One region of the Vreelandella sp. F11 genome, then DNA from elsewhere that is predicted to be linked to it. Evidence: predicted binding sites of a transcription regulator. Region 1 holds the regulator's gene; each other region holds the start of a gene.
What was found. Region 1 encodes sigma-54, which starts transcription at its own class of promoters, with help from an activator protein. Its sites were predicted from a motif close to TGGCACNNNNNTTGCTNT; they were not measured.

Region 2: the regulator sigma-54 is predicted to act here: its motif matches at 1,428-1,445, upstream of glnA (glutamate--ammonia ligase).
Region 3: the regulator sigma-54 is predicted to act here: its motif matches at 2,222-2,239, upstream of ACFIOZ_RS05235 (NarK family nitrate/nitrite MFS transporter).

The regions. Positions count from the first base shown of each region.
Region 1 is NZ_CP170448.1:1,849,524-1,858,448, reverse strand. Features, by position in the region: gene ACFIOZ_RS08355 (KpsF/GutQ family sugar-phosphate isomerase) at 1-963, shown strand, start outside; gene ACFIOZ_RS08350 (KdsC family phosphatase) at 1,018-1,560, shown strand; gene lptC (LPS export ABC transporter periplasmic protein LptC) at 1,561-2,145, shown strand; gene lptA (lipopolysaccharide transport periplasmic protein LptA) at 2,142-2,636, shown strand; gene lptB (LPS export ABC transporter ATP-binding protein) at 2,648-3,397, shown strand; gene ACFIOZ_RS08330 (RNA polymerase factor sigma-54) at 3,562-4,977, shown strand; gene hpf (ribosome hibernation-promoting factor, HPF/YfiA family) at 5,076-5,384, shown strand; gene ACFIOZ_RS08320 (PTS sugar transporter subunit IIA) at 5,389-5,859, shown strand; gene rapZ (RNase adapter RapZ) at 5,951-6,883, shown strand; gene ACFIOZ_RS08310 (HPr family phosphocarrier protein) at 6,929-7,198, shown strand; gene pmbA (metalloprotease PmbA) at 7,217-8,557, opposite strand; gene yjgA (ribosome biogenesis factor YjgA) at 8,682-8,925, shown strand, end outside.
Region 2 is NZ_CP170448.1:242,802-249,499, forward strand. Features, by position in the region: gene ACFIOZ_RS01195 (acyltransferase family protein) at 1-446, shown strand, start outside; gene ACFIOZ_RS01200 (glycosyltransferase family A protein) at 510-1,133, opposite strand; gene glnA (glutamate--ammonia ligase) at 1,666-3,072, shown strand; gene glnL (nitrogen regulation protein NR(II)) at 3,596-4,654, shown strand; gene ntrC (nitrogen regulation protein NR(I)) at 4,651-6,078, shown strand; gene ACFIOZ_RS01220 (ChaN family lipoprotein) at 6,159-6,698, opposite strand, start outside.
Region 3 is NZ_CP170448.1:1,173,557-1,180,254, forward strand. Features, by position in the region: gene ACFIOZ_RS05230 (nitrate- and nitrite sensing domain-containing protein) at 1-620, opposite strand, end outside; gene ACFIOZ_RS05235 (NarK family nitrate/nitrite MFS transporter) at 704-2,056, opposite strand; gene ACFIOZ_RS05240 (patatin-like phospholipase family protein) at 2,410-3,429, opposite strand; gene ACFIOZ_RS05245 (CZB domain-containing protein) at 3,533-4,651, opposite strand; gene ACFIOZ_RS05250 (murein L,D-transpeptidase catalytic domain family protein) at 4,820-5,542, opposite strand; gene ACFIOZ_RS05255 (L,D-transpeptidase family protein) at 5,647-6,698, shown strand, end outside.

The DNA.
Region 1 (8,925 bases):
AGCCTACTACGCGAAAGCGCACTGCGTACGCTGCAAATTGAGCAGGCAGCGATCGGGGGCCTCCAGGCTAAACTGGACGAAAGCTTTGACCGCGCCTGCGAGCTGATCCTCGCCTGCCAAGGCCGCGTGGTGGTGACGGGCATGGGCAAGTCGGGGCATATTGCAGGCAAGCTGGCAGCAACACTGGCCAGCACGGGCACACCGGCCTTTTTTGTTCACCCCGGCGAAGCCAGCCACGGCGACCTGGGCATGATCACCCGCGCAGATGTAGTGCTAGCACTGTCTAATTCAGGTGAAACCGCCGAAGTCACTGCTCTACTGCCGCTGCTCAAACGCTTGGGCACACCACTGGTGAGCATGACCGGGCGCCCCCACTCCACGCTTGCCAAACACGCTGACGCCCATCTCAATAGTGGCGTTGAGCGTGAAGCGTGCCCGCTCGACCTGGCTCCCACCAGCTCCACCACCGCTGCTCTCGCCCTGGGCGATGCACTGGCGGTTGCATTACTGGAAGCACGCGGCTTTACCGCTGAAGATTTCGCTCTTTCCCACCCTGGCGGTAGCTTAGGTAAGCGCCTGTTACTGCGCGTTAGGGATCTAATGCACGACGGTGCGCGACTACCCCAGGTCGCACTGGGAAGCCCATTACGCGATGCGTTACTGGAGATCACCCGGCAGGGGCTTGGCTTTACCTGCGTGGTGGATAGCGATGGGCGCCTCGCCGGGGTCTACACCGATGGCGACCTGCGACGCACGCTGGATCAGTTCCATAATCTGCGCGATGTGCGCGTTGACGACGTTATGACCCGGCCAGGTAAACGCATCGGCCCAGACATCCTGGCAGCCGAAGCGGTACGCATCATGGAGGAGAGCCGTATTACCGCGCTCGCGGTGGTCGATGAACAACAGCGCCCTATTGGGGCTCTACATATGCATGACCTGCTCGCCAGCGGCGTTATTTAATCTACCGGCGTTTTACTCCGCCTGGCTTTACGAATTTACTGATATGGAGGCTCTATGTCCCTACCTGCTGCGCTACTTGATCGTCTCCGCCGTGTACGCCTTTTGGCGCTGGATGTTGACGGCGTACTCACTGATGGCCGTCTCTACTTTCAGGCCGATGGAATCGAAATCAAGGCATTCCATACCCAGGATGGTCATGGGCTAAAACTACTCAAACGCGTTGGCGTGCATGTAGCGCTGGTTACCGGTCGTGATTCACCTATGGTAAGTCAACGCGCTGCTGCCTTGGGCATCGACCATGTCCATCAAGGCTGTGAGGACAAACTGGCGACCCTGCGCGGGCTTTGCCAGCGCCTCGATATCGAGCTGGAGCAGGTGGCCTATTGTGGTGACGATCTACCCGACCTAGCGGCCATTAAGCGTTGCGGTGTCGGTATTACCGTCCCTAATGCACCGGATTATATGCATACTCACGCCGACTGGATCACCGAGCGTCTGGGTGGCCACGGTGCAGTGCGCGAAATCTGCGATACGCTGCTTGAATCCCAAGGGCACTGGGGCGCGGTGCTTGACACCTACCTCCACGGCCGCACGTAAATGATTAAGCGCTTTAAAGTGCATATCTGGTTAGCTGGGCTGGTCATAGCGCTGGGGGCTCTACTGGTATGGCTTGACCCCCGCGGGCCGCAAGACACCAGCATCGATCCAGAAGCGCAGGCTCAAGAGCCAGGCCACGTATTGGAAAATGCTGAAATCACTCTATTTGGTGATAATGGCAACGTCCTGCAGTCGCTGAAAACCCCGCGCCTTATCCATACGCCTCAGCAAAGCGAAACCTGGACAGAAGAGCCCGAAGCGCTGCTTTACGACAATGAGGATCGTCAATGGCTGGCTAGCGCGGATGTAGGCACGCTCAATACCGCCACCCAGTCGCTGCTGCTGTCAGGCTCGGCACGTTTGATAGCACCCGATGAAGGTTGGCAGCTAGATACCGAGCTATTGCATTATGATGGGGTAACTCAGCATGCCTGGAGTGATACACCGGTCATGCTGCAGCAACCGCCCCAGCAAATGAGTGCTTCACGTATGGACGTGTGGCTTAACGATAGCCGGGTTCGCCTAACGGATAATGTACGCGGTACACACCCCCCGGCCAAGCAATCTAGAGAGGAGTCGCCATGAAAGCACTTGTTTACACCGCCCTTTTTGCGCTCGCGATGCCGCTAACAGCGCTGGCCCAAACCTCACAGCAGGCGCCTATTGAAGTAGAGGCCGACCGCTTGGATCTCGACCAACGGGCGGGTACCGCCGTTTATAGTGGAGACGTGGACATTCGCCAGGGCGAAATGCAGCTGCAGGGCGAGCGGGTAGAGATCAAACGTAACGAGGCTGGTGAGCTCTCAACAGCAACAGCCACCGGTGAGCGCGCCTATCTGCGCCATCAGGGTGAAGGCCAGGACGGCCCCACCGAGGGTTGGGCACGGCGGATCATTTATCACGTTGCGGAACGCCGCGTCGAGTTGATTGACCAAGCCGAATTGACCCAACAAGAGGATAAATTTACCGGCGGGCGTCTTGAGTATTTTATTGACCGTGAAGTGATTCAAGCACGCTCTGACGTTGACGGCAGCGAGCCCCAGCGCATTCGAATGACCCTTCAGCCTGAACAATAGGGAGCCAAGCTGTGGCCACTGCTGACACTGCGCCGATCAAAACCCTTTATGCCCACCACCTGGCTAAAAGCTACAAACGGCGTCGGGTGGTTAAAGATATTAACCTAGAGATCTGCCAAGGCAGCGTTGTGGGCCTACTTGGCCCGAATGGTGCAGGCAAAACCACCTCGTTCTATATGATTGTCGGGCTGGTAAAATCCGATGCTGGCAAAGTAGGCATCGATGATGTGGACTTAACCCGCGCCCCCATGCACGAACGCGCCGCGGCGGGCATCGGCTACCTCCCTCAAGAGGCGTCTATTTTCCGCAAACTTTCGGTTGCCGATAATATTATGGCAATCCTCGAAACCCGCAAAGAGCTTAATCGCAGCGAGCGGGAGCAGCGCCTGGAAGCGCTGCTCGAAGACTTTCATATCACTCATATTCGCGACAATCTAGGCATGAGCCTTTCAGGCGGTGAGCGCAGGCGAGTCGAAATAGCCCGCTCGCTCGCCACCGAACCCGCTTTTATTTTACTGGATGAGCCCTTTGCGGGCGTAGACCCCATTTCGGTAGGCGAGATTAAAACCATCATCCGTGCGTTGAAGCAGCGCCATATCGGTGTACTGATCACCGACCACAACGTGCGTGAAACCCTGGATATTTGCGATATTGCGTATATCGTCGGTGATGGGCAAATCATTGCCAGCGGCTCACCAAGTGCCATTCTCGATAATCAGAAGGTCAGAGACGTATATCTGGGTGCTGATTTTCGCCTTTAAACTAATCAACTGTGCCTACAATCACCACCTGCCCATAAACCTATTTTTTGGCTCTGTAAATAGCGCTCTGCAACAACTTTACTACCAATGGCATGCTTATTGCACTTGCACCAGGCACTCACTCGCACTAGTGTGGAGCCTTCTGATTAACGAGTGGTTCTCAGATGGTCATGAAAGCTTCTCTCCAACTGCGTATCGGCACACAGCTGACCATGACGCCCCAGTTGCAACAAGCGATTGCGCTGTTGCAACTCTCGACGCTGGATCTTCGTCAAGAAATTCAGCAGGCTCTAGATGCCAATCCCATGCTGGAGCAGGAGGATGAATTTAGTGAGCAGGCTGTCAGCGAGCCTAAGGAAGAAGAGTGGTCAGAGAGCATCCCTACGGAGCTCTCGGTAGATAGCGACTGGTCCGATACCTATCAAGATATGGGTAGCCAGGGAGGTAGCAGCAGCGAAGGCCCCGATTTTGAACGCCAAGCGGCCGGACAGAGCCTACATGGGCACCTGCTGTGGCAACTTGCCATGACCGACTTCAGCGCCCGCGAGCAGCTTGTCGCGGAGAGCCTAATCGACGCACTAGATGCAAACGGCTACCTGACTCAGCCACTTAACGATATCCGTGAAGGCCTACGAGCCCAGGGTATTGATGGGCTTAGTCAGCGGGAAGTGGAAACCACACTGCTTAAGCTGCAGCAGTTTGAGCCAACCGGCATATTTGCCCGCGACTTGCGTGAATGCCTAATGCTGCAGCTTGCCGCTCTTCCCGACGATACGCCGCTGCTGGTACCCGCCCGCCGCCTAGTGCGTCAGTTTCTTGAAGCGCTCGGCAAGGATGACATGCGCCTGCTGAAACGCCGCCTAGGGCTCGACGACGAACAGTTGGCCGATGTCATTCTACTGATTCGCAGCCTGGATCCTCGCCCAGGCAGCGCCTACGGCGACACCGACGACAGCTATGTGACCCCCGACCTAGTCGTCCGCCACGATAACGAAGGCTGGCATTTGGAGCTCAACCCTGAGGCCCTACCACGGCTGCGTATTCAGCCCGACTACGCCAGCCTGATTAAGCGTGCGGACAAAAGCGATGACAACCAGTTTCTCAAAGAGCACCTCCAGGAAGCGCGCTGGCTGATCAAGAGTCTCTCCAGCCGTAACGATACGCTGCTGCGGGTGGGTCGTGAAATCATCACCCGTCAGATTGGCTTTTTAGAGCACGGCGAAGAGGCCATGAAGCCGCTGATACTGGCAGATATCGCTGAAGCCGTTGAGATGCACGAATCGACTATCTCACGGGTAACGACGCAGAAATATATTCATACCCCACGCGGTGTATTTGAGCTCAAGTACTTTTTCTCCAGCCAAGTGAGCAGCCAGGATGGCGACAGCCACTCCAGTACCGCCATCCGCGCGCGGCTCAAAAAACTCATTCAAGAGGAGCCCCCTGGCAAACCGCTTTCTGACAGCCGCTTAGTCACGCTATTAGGCGAAGGGGGGGTGCAGGTAGCGCGTCGCACGGTGGCTAAATACCGCGAAGCCATGGGCATCCCCTCCTCCAGCGAACGGCGCCGTTTACGCTAGACCCTGATGCCGTTTAAGGGAAACTCTCGACAAGGGCTTTGCAACGCGGCAAAAAGGGTTACAATCGAAGTACAGTCCGATGGATAAGGAGTACGTCAATGCAAGTTAATATCACTGGTCATCACGTAGAACTGACTGACGCCTTGCGTGACTATGTCAACGAAAAACTTGAGCGTGTAGAGCGCCACTACGACAATATAACCACGGTGCAAGTCACCTTATCAGTGGAGAAAGAGCGCCAGCAGGCCGCCTGTACGCTGCACGCCGCAGGCGCGGATTTACATGCGGAAGCCATGGACAGTGATATGTACGCCGCTATCGATGCCCTAGCGGACAAAATCGACCGTCAACTCGTTAAACATAAGGAAAAAGCACAAGCTCGCGCCCAAGGCGCAGGCGTGCGTTAATTCAATGACGTTGGAAACCATACTCCCCCCGGAACGCGTTCTGTTTGACGTACCCGGGGGCAGCAAAAAAAGGGTGCTGGAGTTTTACAGCACCTTTATTGCCCAAAATATTCCCAGCCTGGACAGCCAAGAAGTGTTTAGCCGTTTAATCGGCCGTGAGCGCTTGGGCAGTACGGGTATTGGTAACGGTGTGGCTATCCCCCATGCGCGTAGCCCCCACTGCACAGCCCCTATCGCTGGCTTTTTAAAACTGTCAGAAGCGATTGATTTCGACGCTATCGACGGCGACCCGGTAGACCTGGTGTTTGTTCTGCTGGTGCCCGAAGAAGCAGATGACACGCACCTCTCACTGCTTGGCCAAGTAGCCACCATCATGAATGATGCGGACACACGCCAGCAACTGCGTAAAACGGCCAGTCAACGTGAACTTCTTGAGCTCATCACCGCCAAAATTCGTGAGCAATCAGCAGCCTAATCGATCTTAAAGTCTGCTTGAGGCTCATCGCGGCAGGTTTATTTTTGGCTCGCCCCCTTCAAATGCAGCATGGCCAAGGCAGAGAGACTCTATGCAACTGGTGATCATTAGCGGCCGCTCCGGGTCAGGTAAATCCATCGCTCTGCAGGCGCTGGAAGATCTTGGCTACTACGCGATTGATAACCTTCCCGCTATGTTGCTGGGATCGCTGGTGGACGAAATACGCGACCAGGGTGACCGCACCCATTTGGCGGTCAGCATTGATGCCCGTAATTTGCCAGGCGCGCTAGAGCGCCTGCCCGCTTTGTTGGAAGAGCTACGCCAGCGTAAAATCGACTTCCAGGTTATCTACCTGACCACCGATGCGCGCATACTGCTCGAGCGCTACTCCGCTACTCGGCGACGCCATCCGCTGACCCGGGATAGTGAGATGACGCTGGAAGAGGCGATCAACAAAGAAGAGGAGACGCTGGAGGATATTCGCGATCTGGCCGATCTGTTGATCGATACATCTCGTTTATCGGTGCACGATTTACGCCGTCGCATTACCGACCAGGTCGCGCATCAGCGGAGCGATAAGCTTACGCTGACACTCGAGTCGTTTGGTTACAAACGCGGCGTGCCGTTAGACGCTGACTTGGTTTTCGATGTGCGCTGCCTGCCGAACCCTTATTGGGATCCGACGCTGCGCCAGTTCACAGGTCGCGACGCTGACATTGTGGCTTTTCTAAGCAGCTACCCGATCGTTGACGCCATGAGCAATGACATTCTGGGCTGGCTGGAGCGTTGGCTACCCGCTTACCAAAATAGCCAGCGTAGCTACATGACCATCGCGATTGGCTGCACCGGTGGCCAACACCGTTCGGTTTACATGGTCGAGAAGTTAGCGGAAAAGTTGGCTCCCTGCATGGGCGAAGTACAACTGCGCCACCGCGAGCTGGGGTTACACTACACCTTAAGCAAGCAGTCAGCCGCCACCCTCGTCAGCTCTGCTCCAACTAACGAGCGACCAGAGACCTCTTAAACGCGTCTATCCATTAATGACACCACTCGGCGAAAAGGAACCAGGGTGCCAGAACGAACACTCACACTCACCAATCAACGCGGGCTACACGCTCGCGCGGCGACAAAACTGGTCAAATGCGGTCAACAGTTTTCGGCTAAAATACATGTTTACAAGCAGAATCAGGTCGCTGACGCCGCCAACATCATGTCGTTGCTGATGCTGGCAGCCCCTTGCGGTACAGAGCTGAAGATCAATGCCGAAGGCGATGATGCCGAACAGGCGCTTGAAGCGATTCAAGCGCTGTTCGACGCCCGCTTTGAGGAGGATCAGTAGCCGTATAGCTTGTGCTTGCTAGTCCCCCGCCACGGTCATGGCATCAATCAACCAGCTACCCGTGTGAACACTGCCGCGGGTATCGGTGTCATCACCAATGCCGACGAGGCCAGTGAACATCCGCTCCAGGTTACCGGCAATGGTGAACTCTTCAACGGGGTACTGCACCTTCCCGTTTTCGATCCAAAAGCCTGCGGCCCCCCGGGAGTAATCGCCGGTGACGCCGTTGACGCCCTGCCCCATCAGTTCCGTCACCCAAATCCCCCGCCCCATCTCCTGCAGCAGACTTTCGCGTGATTGCAGTGGCGCCGCCAAACGCACATTACGCGCTCCTCCGGCATTGCCAGTGGTATGCATGCCAAGGCGACGAGCACTGTAGGAAGAGAGCATATAGCTGGCAATGCGTCCCTGGTCGATAAAGCGATTATTACGCGTTTGCACGCCCTCACCATCAAACGGCGAGCTGGCCATGGCGCCAATTTCCATCGGTCGCTCTTCTAGGCTAAACCAGTCCGGAAACAGCGGTGTGCCGAGCCGGTCACACAAAAACGAGGCCTGACGGTAGAGCGCACCACCAGCCAATCCACTGAGAAGGTGACCGATTAACCCGCTGGCCAGCGAGGGGTCAAACAGCACCGGGAAGGTGCCCGTGGGTGGGCGTTTAGCGCCAAGCCTGCGCAGCGTGCGAACTGCGGCTTCGCGCCCTACCTCCGCGGGGTCACGCAGCGCCTTGGGGTCGCGGGCAGAAGTGTAGTCGTAGTCGCGCTGCATACCGCTGGCGTCTTGAGCTATCAGCATGCACGAAAGTGAGTGGCTACTGCCCTTTTGGGTACCTAAAAAGCCGTGGCTATTGGCATAAACGCGCACCCCTTCGCCACTGGAAAGAGACGCGCCATCTGACTGGGAGATACCTTCTACGTCACGCCCCGCCTGCTCACAGGCAAGCGCCAGCTCGATCGCCTCGTCCGTAGTGAGCGCCCAGGGGTAGTGCACTTTAAGATCGGGCAGCTCGGTGGCCATCAGCGCGGCATCGGCCAGCCCTGCGGCCTTATCTTCACCGGTATAGCGGGCAATCGAGAGCGCTTTCTCTACGGCGGCCTGAATCGAGGCACTACTGGCATCAGTGGAAGAAGCGCTGCCTTTACGCTGGCCCACGTAAAGCGTGACGGCTATGCCCTGGTCGCGGGATAACTCAACCGTTTCAACTTCGCCAAGGCGCACGCTAATGCCGATGCCCTGATCAACGCTTGCACCCACTTCGGCAGCATCAGCGCCCAAGCGCTTCGCCAGTGCTAGCGCCTCTTCGGCTCGGGCGGTCAAAAGCGACTGCTGCGCGGTTGCATCAAATGCCTGTGCCATACGGCCTCCTTTTTCAACCGAATGTCTCTCAACTGAATGTCTTTCAAGAGAGTCTCTTCGGTGAATCAATGTTGTACTCGCAGCTGGTATAATCCCGCCACGAATCTTGTCTGTGAGTCACACTATGCGTAAGCAACGTCCCGATCCCGTAGAAACAGAAGAGCAGGAAGAACGCCCTAGCAAGTCGCAACTCAAACGCGAAATGCATGCCTTACAGGCACTTGGGGAAACCTTAATCGCCATGCGACCGGCGGAACGCGCCCGTTTCCCCCTCTCTGACGATATGCTGCGTGCTATCGAGGAAACTGCGCGCATTCGCTCCCACGAAGGTCGCCGTCGCCATATGCAGTATGTCGGCAAGTTAATCC
Region 2 (6,698 bases), 1.6 Mb from region 1:
GCTACTACCCGCTAGCCCCTGAGAGCGTGCTGCTGGCACGACCCGCCTGGATGCAGCAAATGGCTCGCCCGCTGTGGTTGACGCTGATGGTGGCGCTGATTATTGCGGCGACTTTCGCTGGCTGGCTGGCGTTCTCTTCCAAAGAGGTGTGGGTCGTTCCGTTCTTCGTGCTGTTTACGCTCTGCGCTATGCGCTACTTGGCGGGGCGCCCCGCGCCTTTGTGGGTGCGCCACGTCAATGCATACTCGTTCGGTATTTACTTGGCTCACCCCATGTTCTTTGTGCTCACCGACCTGGCTGTCGAGCCGTTATCGTTGCCCATTGGCGTCTACGCGCTGTTGCTTATGGTGGTTGGGGTGGTGGGGTCAGTGGGGCTTAATAAACTGGCGAATACCACCACACTAGGCGCGATGCTATTCGGCAAGCAGTTGAAGGTAAGCCATTAGAGGTAAGTAAATTAAAGACGACGGCAATAAGGCAAGCGGTAGTAGGAACTGGCAGAGCGTGTATCAGGGGCGTGACGTGACGACCGCTTCGGGGTTAGGCAGCATAGGGTCGTCGTCTGGTTCATCCATTTGGCTAAGCAAGTGTCCGCTGTAGGTTTTCAAGCGGGTGGGGCAGGCGTGTAAACGCTGCAGAAAATCGTCTATCGCGTTGTTATCGTCAAGCTCTGGGTCAAACCCTCCCAAGCGCTCTAGCCAGGCGCGTCTGACGGCAATATAGGGCGGGAAGATTAAAGCACTTGCTAATAAGCGCCGCAGGATGCGTTCCGACAGCGTTGGCCGGGTGAAGCCAATGATCAAGGCATCAAGGGTATACGTGTTGAGCTGTGGGTAGAGTGCGCCCCAGAGGTCGGCAGATAGCGGCTTTTTCTGCAGCGCAATGATGAGCCACTCCGCTTGACTGGCAAACGCAGCTTTATTGAGGCGGGCACCCAGTGGCCGCGCTGGCGTAATCAGCGAGTGCGCATGGTAGCGCTGTTCAATAGCGCTGAGGCGCTCCTGGGCTTGAGTGGCTGTTACCAAAATAGGTAGTAAGTGATCGGCCACACCAGACTCACGTATGGATTTTAAGTGGCGTGGCAACATCTCACCCGTCACCATGGCATCAACGATAAAGCAGACCGATCCCATTTGCCGACTCCATTTGTGAGCAAATCTATCAATTTGTAATTTATTGTAGTAGCTGGTTTATTTGAGTAGCAAGTAAAAAAACTTGCGAGCCAAAAAAGAGTGCTCAGCACATTGCCTGCACTACAAAAGAGCATTAATCGTTATTTTTGCTCTATTTTGGTGCGGTATGAGGTTTTTAGGCGACGCTTGAGGCCGTGTTTAACCGTTATGCGTCATCAAGAGGCATTTAAATCCATTTTTTATTATTTATAAAACAATCAGTTGTTGTTTTTTGATGCCATATTGGTGCAGTGTTGGCATGCTCTCTGCATTGTATTTGCAAGCGGCTAGCGTGTCGTAGGCATAACCCTTGCGGCGTGCTAAAACAATAGCCGGTCTGAAATGCTCGCTGAGCGATTTGTTAAAAAAGTCAGGCAAACGTTGAGCGAACAAGAATGACAAACGTGCGGTTTAGCACGTATTTTGTCGAACAACACTTTTATCGGTAGCTTACTGTCGTTAGCTTTAAGCCACGCTCATACCGGAGGACACTATGTCAGCCAAGACTCTCGCGCTAATTGAAGAACACGATGTTAAATGGGTAGACCTGCGTTTTACTGATACTCGCGGTAAAGAGCAGCACGTAACCGTGCCTGCCCGCGATGTTGACGAAGAATTCTTCGAGAATGGTCAAATGTTTGATGGCTCTTCGATTGAAGGCTGGAAGGGCATTAACGAATCCGACATGATTCTGCGTCCGGAAGACGGTACGGGTTACCTAGACCCCTTCACAGAAGATGCGACGCTGGTGCTGCGCTGCGACATTATCGAGCCGGCCACTATGCAGGGCTACGATCGTGACCCGCGCTCTATTGCTAAGCGTGCAGAGGCTTACCTGCAATCAACTGGCCTGGGCGACACCGCTTTCTTTGGTCCTGAGCCTGAGTTCTTTATCTTTGATGAAGTGCATTGGAAGTCTGATATCCAGGGCTCCATGTACAAAATCACCTCTGATGAAGGCGCTTGGGCAACCGACAGTGTCGTTGAAGGCGGCAACCTGGGCCACCGTCCGCGTGTGAAAGGCGGCTACTTCCCGGTTCCTCCGGTCGATAGTTTCCACGATATCCGTGGAGCGATGTGTAATACCCTGGAAGCAATTGGTCAGACCGTTGAGGTTCACCACCACGAAGTTTCCAACGCAGGTCAGAACGAAATCGGCGTTAAATTCAACACGCTGGTGAAGAAAGCTGACGAAGTTCAGGAAATGAAGTACGTGATCCACAACGTGGCTCACGCCTACGGCAAAACCGCGACCTTTATGCCGAAGCCGCTGGTCGGTGATAACGGTTCGGGTATGCACGTTCACCAGTCGTTCTGGAAAGATGGTAACAACCAGTTCGCCGGTGATGAGTATGCTGGTCTGTCTGAAATGGCGCTGTTCTACATCGGTGGCATCATCAAGCACGCCCGCGCCCTGAACGCTTTCACCAATGCTTCTACCAACTCGTACAAGCGTCTGGTGCCTGGCTTTGAAGCGCCGGTTATGCTGGCTTACAGTGCCCGCAACCGCTCGGCATCGATCCGTATTCCTTACACTGCTAGCCCGAAAGGTAAGCGTGTTGAGGCGCGCTTCCCTGATCCGACTGCCAACCCCTACCTGGCGTTCTCTGCCATGTTGATGGCGGGTATCGACGGTATCAAGAACAAGATCCACCCTGGCGATGCCATGGACAAAAACCTGTACGACCTGCCGCCAGAAGAAGGCAAGTCAGTACCGACTGTGGCGCACAGCCTGGATCAGGCCCTGGAAGCCCTCGACGCTGACCGTGCCTTCCTGACTGAAGGTGGCGTGTTCACCGACGAGATGATCGATGCCTACATCGAACTCAAGATGGAAGAAGTGGAGCGTATTCGTATGACCACTCACCCCATCGAGTTTGATATGTACTACAGTTGTTAAGTACAGCTGTTAAGCACAGCTGCTAATCAGCGTTACTCGCCTTTGACTGTGACTATCAGTCAGGCGGTGGTAACAATGATTATTAAGAGAACCCCGCTACGGCGGGGTTTTTTGTTGGGGCTGAGGAGCACAGCGATGTGTTTTGGCTAACGGGGCTTCCCCTGGGCGGCACGCGCTTCAAGCGGAGCTACTCGATAGTTGTCAGCGTGTGCAGCACCGCACGGCAGCAGTGATGTTTACGGTTCCTTAAAAGCGCCTTTATAGACGCAATTAGCAAAGTGCTACCAGAAAAACAGCTCGACATACTCCTTTCCAAAACCTGAATGCACTAAAGTGGTGCATTGACAGGGGCATTTGGCGCGACAAGTGCGCTAAAACGATCCACTCTCTTCCGCTGCGATGCCCGCAAGCCGTGCAAATGGGCGTGGGGGCGTAGTTGGCGCGCTTTTTGCAGTTCCCTCATGGAGCATCCACCTGTAGGTCTGTATCGGCGATGGAAGACGTGATTTTTCAGGACACCACTATGCACCAGCGTTTGATTGAGCATCTCACCACGGCGGTATTGCTGCTAGACGGCGAGCTGCGCGTGCGCTGGATGAACCCTGCTGCTGAAGCGCTGTTAGCCGTCAGCCTTAGCCGTGTTCACGGCATCAGCCTGGATACGCTACTGGGCGGGGATGAGAGCATTGACGATGTATTGGCCAAAGCGCGGGATGCGTTTCACCCTTATACCCAGCGCGAAGCGCGCATTACTCCGCTGAATAGTGAACCGCTGACGGTTGACTACACGGTGACGCCGTTATCTGACGATGAGCTGTTGCTGGAAGTAGAGCCACGGGATCGGTTGATGCAGATCTCCCGTGAAGAGGCGCTCACCACCCGCCAGGAGACCATCAAGGTGCTTGCCCGGGGGCTTGCTCACGAAGTCAAAAACCCCCTGGGTGGCATCCGCGGGGCGGCACAACTATTGGAGCGGGATCTAGATGACCCGGCGCTGCGCGAATATACCCATATCATCGTCGAGGAGGTGGATCGGCTGCGCGATTTGGTCGACTCCATGCTCGGCCCTAACCGCATTCTTAAGCATGAGCCGGTCAATATTCACAAAGTGCTCGAGCGGGTGCGGGCGCTGCTGATTGCCGAGCACCCTTGCGTGACGATTAGCCGTGATTACGATCCCAGCTTGCCCGACCTCTCCGGCGACGAGTCGCAAATGATTCAGGCGGTGCTCAACGTGGCCCGTAATGCGGTGCAGGCCATGAGCGACGCGCAAACACCGGAACCTTCTTTAATACTGCGTACCCGCGCTCGTCGCCAATTCACCCTGGGGGCTGAACGCCACCGGCTGGTCAGCGAAGTCGCCGTGGTCGATAACGGTCCAGGTATTCCCGCTGCGCTGCAGGAAACGCTGTTTTACCCCATGGTGTCGGGGCGCGCAGAGGGCAGTGGTCTTGGGCTCTCTATTGCCCAGTCGATATTGCACCAACATCAAGGGTTAATCGAATGCGACTCACGCCCTGGACACACCGAATTTCGTTTACTGATTCCCATGGTTGTTAATTTCACCGGAGAAGCGTCATGACTGAGGCTGCACGTAATGATGTTGCGCGGGTGGTCATTGTCGATGATGACCGCGCTATCCGCTGGGTGCTGGAGCGCGCCTTAGCGCAACCCGATCTGGACGTTGAGTGCATCGAGCGGGCCGACGTTGCCCTGCCCCGTTTGTTGGAAAGCCCGCCCGACGTGCTGGTCACCGATATTCGCATGCCGGGTATCGATGGGCTGGATCTTATGTCGCGGGTACGTGAGGCGCATCCCGACCTGCCGGTGATCGTGATGACCGCGCACTCTGACCTGGACAGCGCCGTGGCCTCTTATCAGGGCGGGGCGTTTGAGTACCTGCCCAAGCCGTTTGACGTAGACGAGGCCCTGGCGCTGGTGCGTCGCGCCGTGGCCCACGCCCGTGAACGCCAGCGTCCGGTTACCGTGCCGGAAGGGCTAAACGCCGAAATCATTGGTGAAGCGCCCGCTATGCAGGAGGTGTTTCGCGCTATTGGCCGCCTCTCTCACTCCCATATCACGGTGTTGATTAACGGGGAGTCGGGTACTGGTAAAGAGCGCGTTGCCCAGGCGCTTCACCAGCATAGCCCTCGGGCGGGGAAGCCGTTTATCGCCCTCAATATGGCGGCCATTCCCCGCGATTTGATTGAGTCCGAGCTGTTTGGCCACGAAAAGGGCGCCTTTACCGGGGCCGCTCAGCAGCGCCAGGGACGCTTTGAGCAGGCCAATGGAGGCACGCTGTTTTTAGATGAAATTGGCGATATGCCGTCTGAAACCCAAACGCGCTTACTGCGGGTATTGGCTGATGGCGAGTTCTATCGTGTTGGTGGACATACGCCGGTCAAAGTGGACGTACGTATCATCGCCGCTACCCACCAAAACTTGGAAGTGTTGGTAGATGATGGCCGCTTCCGGGAGGATTTGTTTCACCGCCTAAACGTGATCCGCATCCATCTGCCCAAGCTTGCCGAGCGGCGGGAAGATATTCCCCGCTTAACTAGACACTTTTTAGCCGAAGCGGCGAAAGAGCTGACGACCGATATCAAGGTGCTGACCAGCGAAGCAGAGGCTCACCTAACGCGTTTGCCGTGGCCCGGCAACGTGCGCCAGTTAGAGAATATCTGTCGCTGGCTCACCGTCATGGCGTCGGGGCGGGAAATTCTGGTTGAAGATCTACCGCCGGAGCTGCGCTCCCCCAGCGCTTCGGAAAACAGCGCCCACGGCGATTGGCGCACGGCATTTCGTGACTGGGCGGATCACGCCCTGGCCGAAGGCCATACCCATTTGTTGGAAGAAGCGGTGCCCGACTTTGAGCGGATTCTGATCGAGACAGCGCTAAAACATACAGGCGGGCGCAAAGGCGAGGCCGCCGAGCTGCTAGGCTGGGGGCGCAATACGCTCACGCGCAAACTGAAAACATTGCTACCGGCTCTTGCTGACGAGTAAGGGCGAGCAGCCTGTCTGGCTTAACGCTGATCTACTGCGAACCCTGCTTCTTGCTACGATCGGCCAAGCCAGACAGGCTCCTAGTCGTCAGCGAGTATATATACCGCATCTGCTAGGGTGGGATCAGGCAAAGAGCAGTCGCTCATTTGCCAGGGCAGCAGGCTAATGGTGTCATTAACGCCCAAGGCGTTGAGCTGGTAGGCAACGCCTTCGTTATAGGCCACATGCCCTAGTCCCATTAAGCCCACCGCCAGGGCGCCGCCCTTCGTCGCCTCGGCCAGGCGCTGGGCCATGGCGGTATCCCAGGTGATCTGTGCTTGAATAAAGCGCGACAGCGCTTCAGGGTCGCCGTCCATGGAGTGCTGGTTAAACACCTCGGTGAGCCTAGCGCGATAGCTGGCGTTGGCAGGCTGAGGAGGTGGGATTGCATGGCGCTCATCCGCGGGCACGCCCTCCCAGCCTTCATTAACCAGCCGCTGGCGCAGGTCGGGATCAATGTTAAGGGCGATCAGCGGGATTTGTGCCATCCGGGCAAACGCTAAAATCGGCATATAAAGCGCTGAATCAAACCCCCACGCCTCGTCCCATTGGGTCTGCTCCAGTAGCGCATTGTCATCTAA
Region 3 (6,698 bases), 680 kb from region 1:
AAGGTGTCAAAGCAGCGCTGCTGATCCGTCATTAGCTGGTTTAGCAGGGCACGGTGGGGCTCGTCGAAGTGACCATGGGTAAAGCCAAAAGCGCCACAGGCGCGCTCCTGGCCCGCCAACTCTTTGCCCTGCATCAAGTGGAAAATGGCCACTAGCGTGCGGGTGATGTCGGGATCGATAGCGGTGTCAGCGGCCTCAAATACAATGGCCAGCAGTCCGCTGGTCAGTTGGTTAAACGCCTGAGTCGCCGCATCGGGGGTGATGGCAAAGGTATCGATCGCCTGGCGAAGGGCTCCAAGTTCGTCAAGTGCATACCAAACGGCAGCGATTCGGCGCAGTAAGCGCGCGGCGGCCTGAGGGCGGGCTTCCTCGCTGAGCGCTTCCAGCCGTTGGCGCATTAACGTTTCGGCCTGCTGGCTGTGTTGACGGTAGGTATCGCGGCGGGTTTTGAAACGTTGCCCCTGGGAAACCAGGTAGATCGTCGAGGCGCCCCGCTCACGCTGGAGCATATGAATAAATCGGCTAATGTCGCCGACAATATCGGCGGTGGTGGCAAGGTGGGTAAGGTTGTCGATATCGCAACGGATGGCGGTTAAGAGCAGTTGCTGCGCTGAAGACATAGAGATTTCCTTAGTGGCTTGCCGCCTAAATGAATACACTCCCATACTGCTATGTAGCTAGATGGGAGTGTACTGGAAAGCGTTTAACGTAACGACAGAGCGCCTGCGCCTACGTCATCACCAATCGCATCGTGATAGGCTTTGGCCTCTTCTGCTTCAGTGGCATCACTAAAGCGCACCAGCAGCACACAGGAAGCCAGCACCAGTACTGTTAGGCCTAAATAGAACAGCCCTTGTTGATAGGTCAGGCTTTCGCTGCGGAACAAAAAGGCTGCGCCTACCGCGCCTACATTACCGCCTGCGCCGACAATCCCTGCGACGGCGCCCAAGGCTTTTTTGTTAATAAACGGTACAACACCGTAGGTGGCGCCTTCAGCCATCTGCACAAATAGACTGAACACGAGCATGATGCCAATCGCCAGGCTCAATACGTGCATCTGTGAGAAGGCTACCAACGCAATACCTTCGCAAACCAGGGCAATAAACAGCCAGCGAACGCGCCCTTTCAGGCCCCCTTGTTTGGCGAAAAGATCCGAGAAAACCCCTCCAAGGGTACGCGCAAAAATATTCATTAACCCGAACAAGCCAGCGATCAGACCCGCGGTAGCTAGCGTCAGGTCAAACTTATCGAAGAAGTAGATGGCGGCAATATTGTTGATCGTCAGCTCTACGCCAAAGCAGAGGCCGTAGACAACGAACAGCGCCCAAACGCGTATATCCTTGGCGGCAGCTAGAAAGCTTTGCGCAGCACCATTTTCGCCTGACGCTTCAGGCAGTTCACCCCGTGCACGCAGATCGCTGAAATTACCGTTGGGCGCATCTTGGGTAAAGAACCAGTAGCCAATGCCGGTGAAGAACATCACGACACCAGGCACCATCATCGCCAAGCGCCAGCCAAAGGCTTCATTAACGCCCAGCATCAGCATGCCAGAGAAGATCAGGGGCATCAGAATTTGTGTGGTGCCGCCACCCAGGTTGCCCCAGCCCGCGCTGGTAGCATTGGCGGTGCCGACTACATTGGGGGCGAACATCATTGACGTGTGGTACTGGGTAATAACGAAGGAGGCTCCAATGGCACCAATGGCCAAGCGTGCCAGTAGAAAGGTTTCAAAACTATCGGCCAAGCCAATGCCCATTACCGGGATAGCGCCCAGCAGCAGTAGCCCAGTATAGGTTTTACGCGGGCCGATGCGATCACACAATACACCAATTGCAAGGCGCACTATCACGGTGATCGCCACCGAAGCGATAATCGTATTGCCGATTTGCGTTTGTGTCAGCGAAAGGTCTTCACGAACGATCGCCATGAGTGGAGCGATGCCGAACCAGCCAAAAAAGCAGATATGAAACGCGAACCATGAAAAGTGGAAAGCGCGCATCTGAGGGGTCGAGAAGTTGAATAACCGAATGCGGTTGGCTTTGTTGCGTATGTCCATGGGATGGCCTCACGGGGCATAAAACGAGTTGATCGCTACGCAACGCAAACGAATTAGCGCGTTACGCAAACAATTGACGAGAACATGCCTTCATCGTTGAAGGTCAGGTTCGACGCACTCGTACCCAGTTGGGCCTGGTCCACGCCTACCACCACTGGAAGGAGTTAAGCAGGTAGCTTGCCATTTTATGGCTTTTTTATATTAATCAGTATTTTGTTGTATTTTTTGTTGTGCGTTTTAGCGATAAGTGGTCAGGGCTATGCTGCATGATTGGGCATGCTGCGCTGATTTTGCGGCATCTTGGTGCTAGAAGGGGCGGGAACTGACCATGCGGCCGCTATTTATGTAAGCCGCTATTCATGTAAATAGACGGCATCAATATCAAGAGTGGAGCGATTGCCGATGGCATCAACGTGCTCGCCTAACCAGCGGTCAGCGGCGGCTTGGCCCTGTTCGAACAGGTGACATAGAAAAGCCCACTCGGAATTGGATTTGCTGGAGACAGAGAGTCCCTCAAGTGCCTGCTCACCGCTGATGCGATGAAACAACGCCTGTTGATAGCAGTTTTCAATGCCTTGTTCATCGAGGGCGTGCTTCAGCAGCGCAATCATGCGGATCTCTTTAATCAGTGCTGAGTTAAAAGTGATCTCGTTGAGGCGGTTCATAATGGCTGACGCCGAGGTAGGAACTTCGTTGCGACTGATAGGGTTGATTTGTATCAGTAGAATATCCCGTGCGCTGCACTCCTCCATAAGTGGGAACAGCGCGGGATTGCCCATATAACCGCCATCCCAATACGCCTCGCCATCAATCTCCACCGCCTGAAACATAAAGGGCAAACAGGCGGAGGCCATCACCGCATCAACGCTCATCTCCTCACGGCGAAACACCCGCTGTTTACCTGTGCGTACATTGGTTGCCGCGACAAATAGCTTAAGCTGCTGGCATTGCCGTACCCGCTCGAAATCAATGTGATCAGCCACGATATCGCGCAGTGGATTGATGTTGAGCGGGTTGAGTTGATAGGGGGAGGCCACGCGGCTTAACAGATCCATCGCAATAAAACCGGGCGAGTGATCCAGGCTCCAGTTGCCGGTCAATATATCCAAGGGAGAGCGGCGGATGGGGCTGGTCATGCCCGCACGACTCACCGCTTGCCAAAAATCGTACAGTGCTTGCCGTGCGGTCTCTTTATCGCCTCTGGTCAGCGCATCGGCCATTACCACGCCGTTCATCGCCCCAGCGCTGGTGCCACTGATACCCTCAATTTCAATACGATCATCGGCCAGCAGGCGATCAATGACGCCCCAGGTATAAGCTCCGTGGGCGCCGCCACCTTGTAACGCGAGGTCTAGCTTTTTGACCTTTGCCATATGCTTTTCCCATTGCTGCTGGTGAGGAAATTGGGTTTAGTGACACCAGCATGGCATAGGCGGCTAGAGAAGACGAAAGGCTATTATTAGCGCACTGGATTTTTTAAGGGGCACCTGCAAGCGGCGAGTGGTGGTTGCTTGGGTAGGGCGCCTCAAAGATGGCGTGCTCCATAAGGTTATCCAACTGCAGTGCAAGCTGTTGGCTGGCTTCTTCCATTAAACCCAAGGCGGCTAGTTGGCCATTGCGGTCACCTAGGCGGGCAAACTTAAGCGCTTCAGCACCACTGTCATGCATACGCCGATGCGGCGCCGCCAGCGCTCGATAAGCTTCAGTGCGAGCGTAGCGTTGGTGGCCTTCACCGTGTTGATACCAATGGCCTAAGCGACATTGGTGGTGATCGTCTAGCAGGGTGTCTGTGTTAGCAGACAGTAGCTGCTTATAAAGTCGGCATTTCCACACCGCATGATCAAGCTTAGCAGAGTGTAAAAAAGCAGCGGTGGCGCTGTGATGAATGACCTTATGCATGTGCTGAGCTTGGTCAGCAAGCTGGCTCACTGCCTGTTTAGCTGTTTGCGCCGAGCGGGCAATCTCGTCATCGGCCAAACGTTTTTTCACTACGGCTTGGGAGTGCTCTCTTACCTGACTATTAATTTGCTCCATCAGAAGAGTGAGCTGGTGGCTCAATTGGTGCATATTAAGTGCTAAGCGGTGAACATCGTCAGCAATGGCCGCCAACCCTGGCGCTTCCTGGGTAGCGGCGTCAGTGCTACCCAGTAGACCTTGGCTATGGGCCGTTTCAAGCGCCGTGCTAACCGCTAGCGCTTGGGCGTGGCCCGCATTACGTGCGAGGGCAACCTGCAATTGGCTTAGGGTATGTAAGGTTTTGGCTAGCACTAACGGGGGTAATGCTTCGGCATGTTCAGTGTCGAGGCAGCGCTGATTAAGAGTATTAACCGCTAGTTCAGCAGCGGCGATTAAATTATTAGTCTCCGTCAGTGTGGCGCGCTCTCCGGCAAGATGGTCTGCATATTCCTGAATGCCGCTATTTAGCGCAGCCAGCATATCTGCGCCTCTCGCCTGCAGCATTCCAATCGACTGTGCAGGTTTCATTAAGCTTAACAGGCGACAGCTGGGGGTGGCAGCGTCAAGCTGGGTGCGTAAATCGGCAACCTCCTGCTCCAGGCGACGAATTTTTTGATACGGGTGGATAAAGGTGAACATGGCGGAGACACCTACGGCAGATAGCAATATTTTGTGTTAATTTGTCACAAAGTATTGCAGAGAGTTCCCGCGTACGCCTGATTTAGCGACCGTAAATGATGAAATTGAGCTATCAACAATCTCTTAGACTGAGGTTGTTAGCGCTCACCTTTACCAAAAGTTTCGATATTAGCGACGGGCAAGCTGCGCGGCCTCGGCTGTACAGCCTAGAAACGCTGAAGTAGCAAGCCACTCCGCATCGGGATAATAAGCGAACACATACTGATCCTCTTTGAGGCTATTGATCAGCGGGTAAGTCACGTCTTCACGCACTGCCGGGCAGCCATGACTGCGCCCGAGCCGCCCCGTTTGGGTAATGAACGCATCGCTCACGTAGTCCGCGCCATGGATCACAATAGCGCGCTCAAACGCCAAGTCGTTGACGTTAGGTTCCAGCCCTTCCAAGCGTAGTGAGTAGCCGTTGCGGCCGTAATAACTGTTCATGGTACGAAATAGACCAATGCTGGATTGATGGCTATCGGGAGTATTGGAAAACGTCTCGGCCTGGGCGTCGCCCGACCCCTGGCCGTGGGAGACCAGCTCTTCAAAGAGTAGCTTATGTTGGCGTAAGTCAAACACCCACAGGCGCGGCTCGGTAGATGGCAACGAGTAATCGATCACCGCCAGGCGCTCGGCATTAGGCTCGGCACAGTTTAGGGCTTGGGCGGCTAAACGCAGTGCATCGGGAGATGCCTGGGGGGCGAGCTGCTGCAGTTGGTGGTTTAAAGGCAGTACGCCACGGGGGGGCGTTGAATCAACTTGGGCAAAGAAACTGGCAGCGTGTAGCGGTAATGTAAATAATGTAAAAGGTAAGGAAAATATTAACGTGGCAACATTTAAGCGAAGAGCCATAAAAGTCGATCCTAAAAGCAATATCAGTCATTATGAATGATTAGCCGACTAAGATAAAAACGGGACGGCGATGTGGAAGACTATAGTAACGCAAGGAGAGGGCGATGAACGAGATACAGCCACTAAGACAATGGGCGATAGGGGTCGCTCTATGTCTCACGCTTACCCACAGCCCTTTAGGTATTAGTCAGGCGTATGCGGATTCAGTACCGTTACAGCAGGCGCTGACCCAGCAGTTAAGCAAGGTGGACGCGCACCGATTGCCCATTGCTGAGTTTTATCAACTTCGCGATGGTCAGCCCGCTTGGCAGTCAGCCAGGGCGGTTGAATCATTGGTAGCCGCACTGAACAGTCTGGAAACCGACGGTCTAACACCCGATGATTATCACGCTGATACGCTGCTGGATGAGTTTCAGCGCAGTCAGGCAGGGAGTGAAGCCACCCAGGCGACGTTTGATATTAAAGCGACCCAGTCGCTGCTGCTGGCGCTGGATCATTTAGAGCGGGGCAAAGTGAACCCTCGTGAGATCGAGCCTCAGTGGGATGCACCGCGCCCTGAGCGTGGCTACTCGCTGTTGCGCGTTGTGCATGCTGTCGATGATCGCGTGATTGATAACGCTATCGCCCTGGCTCGGCCCTCATCACCTGAATATCAGCAGTTGCGCGATGCTTTGAAGCAACATTATCAGTTGGTTAGCTTGGGCAGTGTGCCCTTCTTGGCCGCACGGGAGGAGTCGCTTCGTCCAGGCGACGAAGACGACGATGTGAGCGTACTGCGTCAACGCTTAGCGCTGTGGGGTGAAGCTGACTTACAAGTGGCTGACAGCAGTGCCTACCCCATGATTGGCGTGCAGGCGGCGTCTAACCGGCGTACCTTTGATGCCCCCCTGGAAGCAGCTGTAAGGCGCTTCCAGCGCCTTCATTTGCTACAGGAAGATGGAGTGGTGGGCGAACAAACCCGCCTGGCCTTGAATACCTCGGTGTCGTCGCGAATCGACCAACTGCGGGTCAATTTAGAGCGTGCGCGGTGGGTTCGTCCAATGCAGACGGCTGAGCCACGGGTATGGGTTGATATTGCAGGCTACCGGATGCACTACGTGCGCCCTAACGGTCAGCACTGGGATGCCCGGGTGGTGGTAGGTACGCCGCGCCGCGA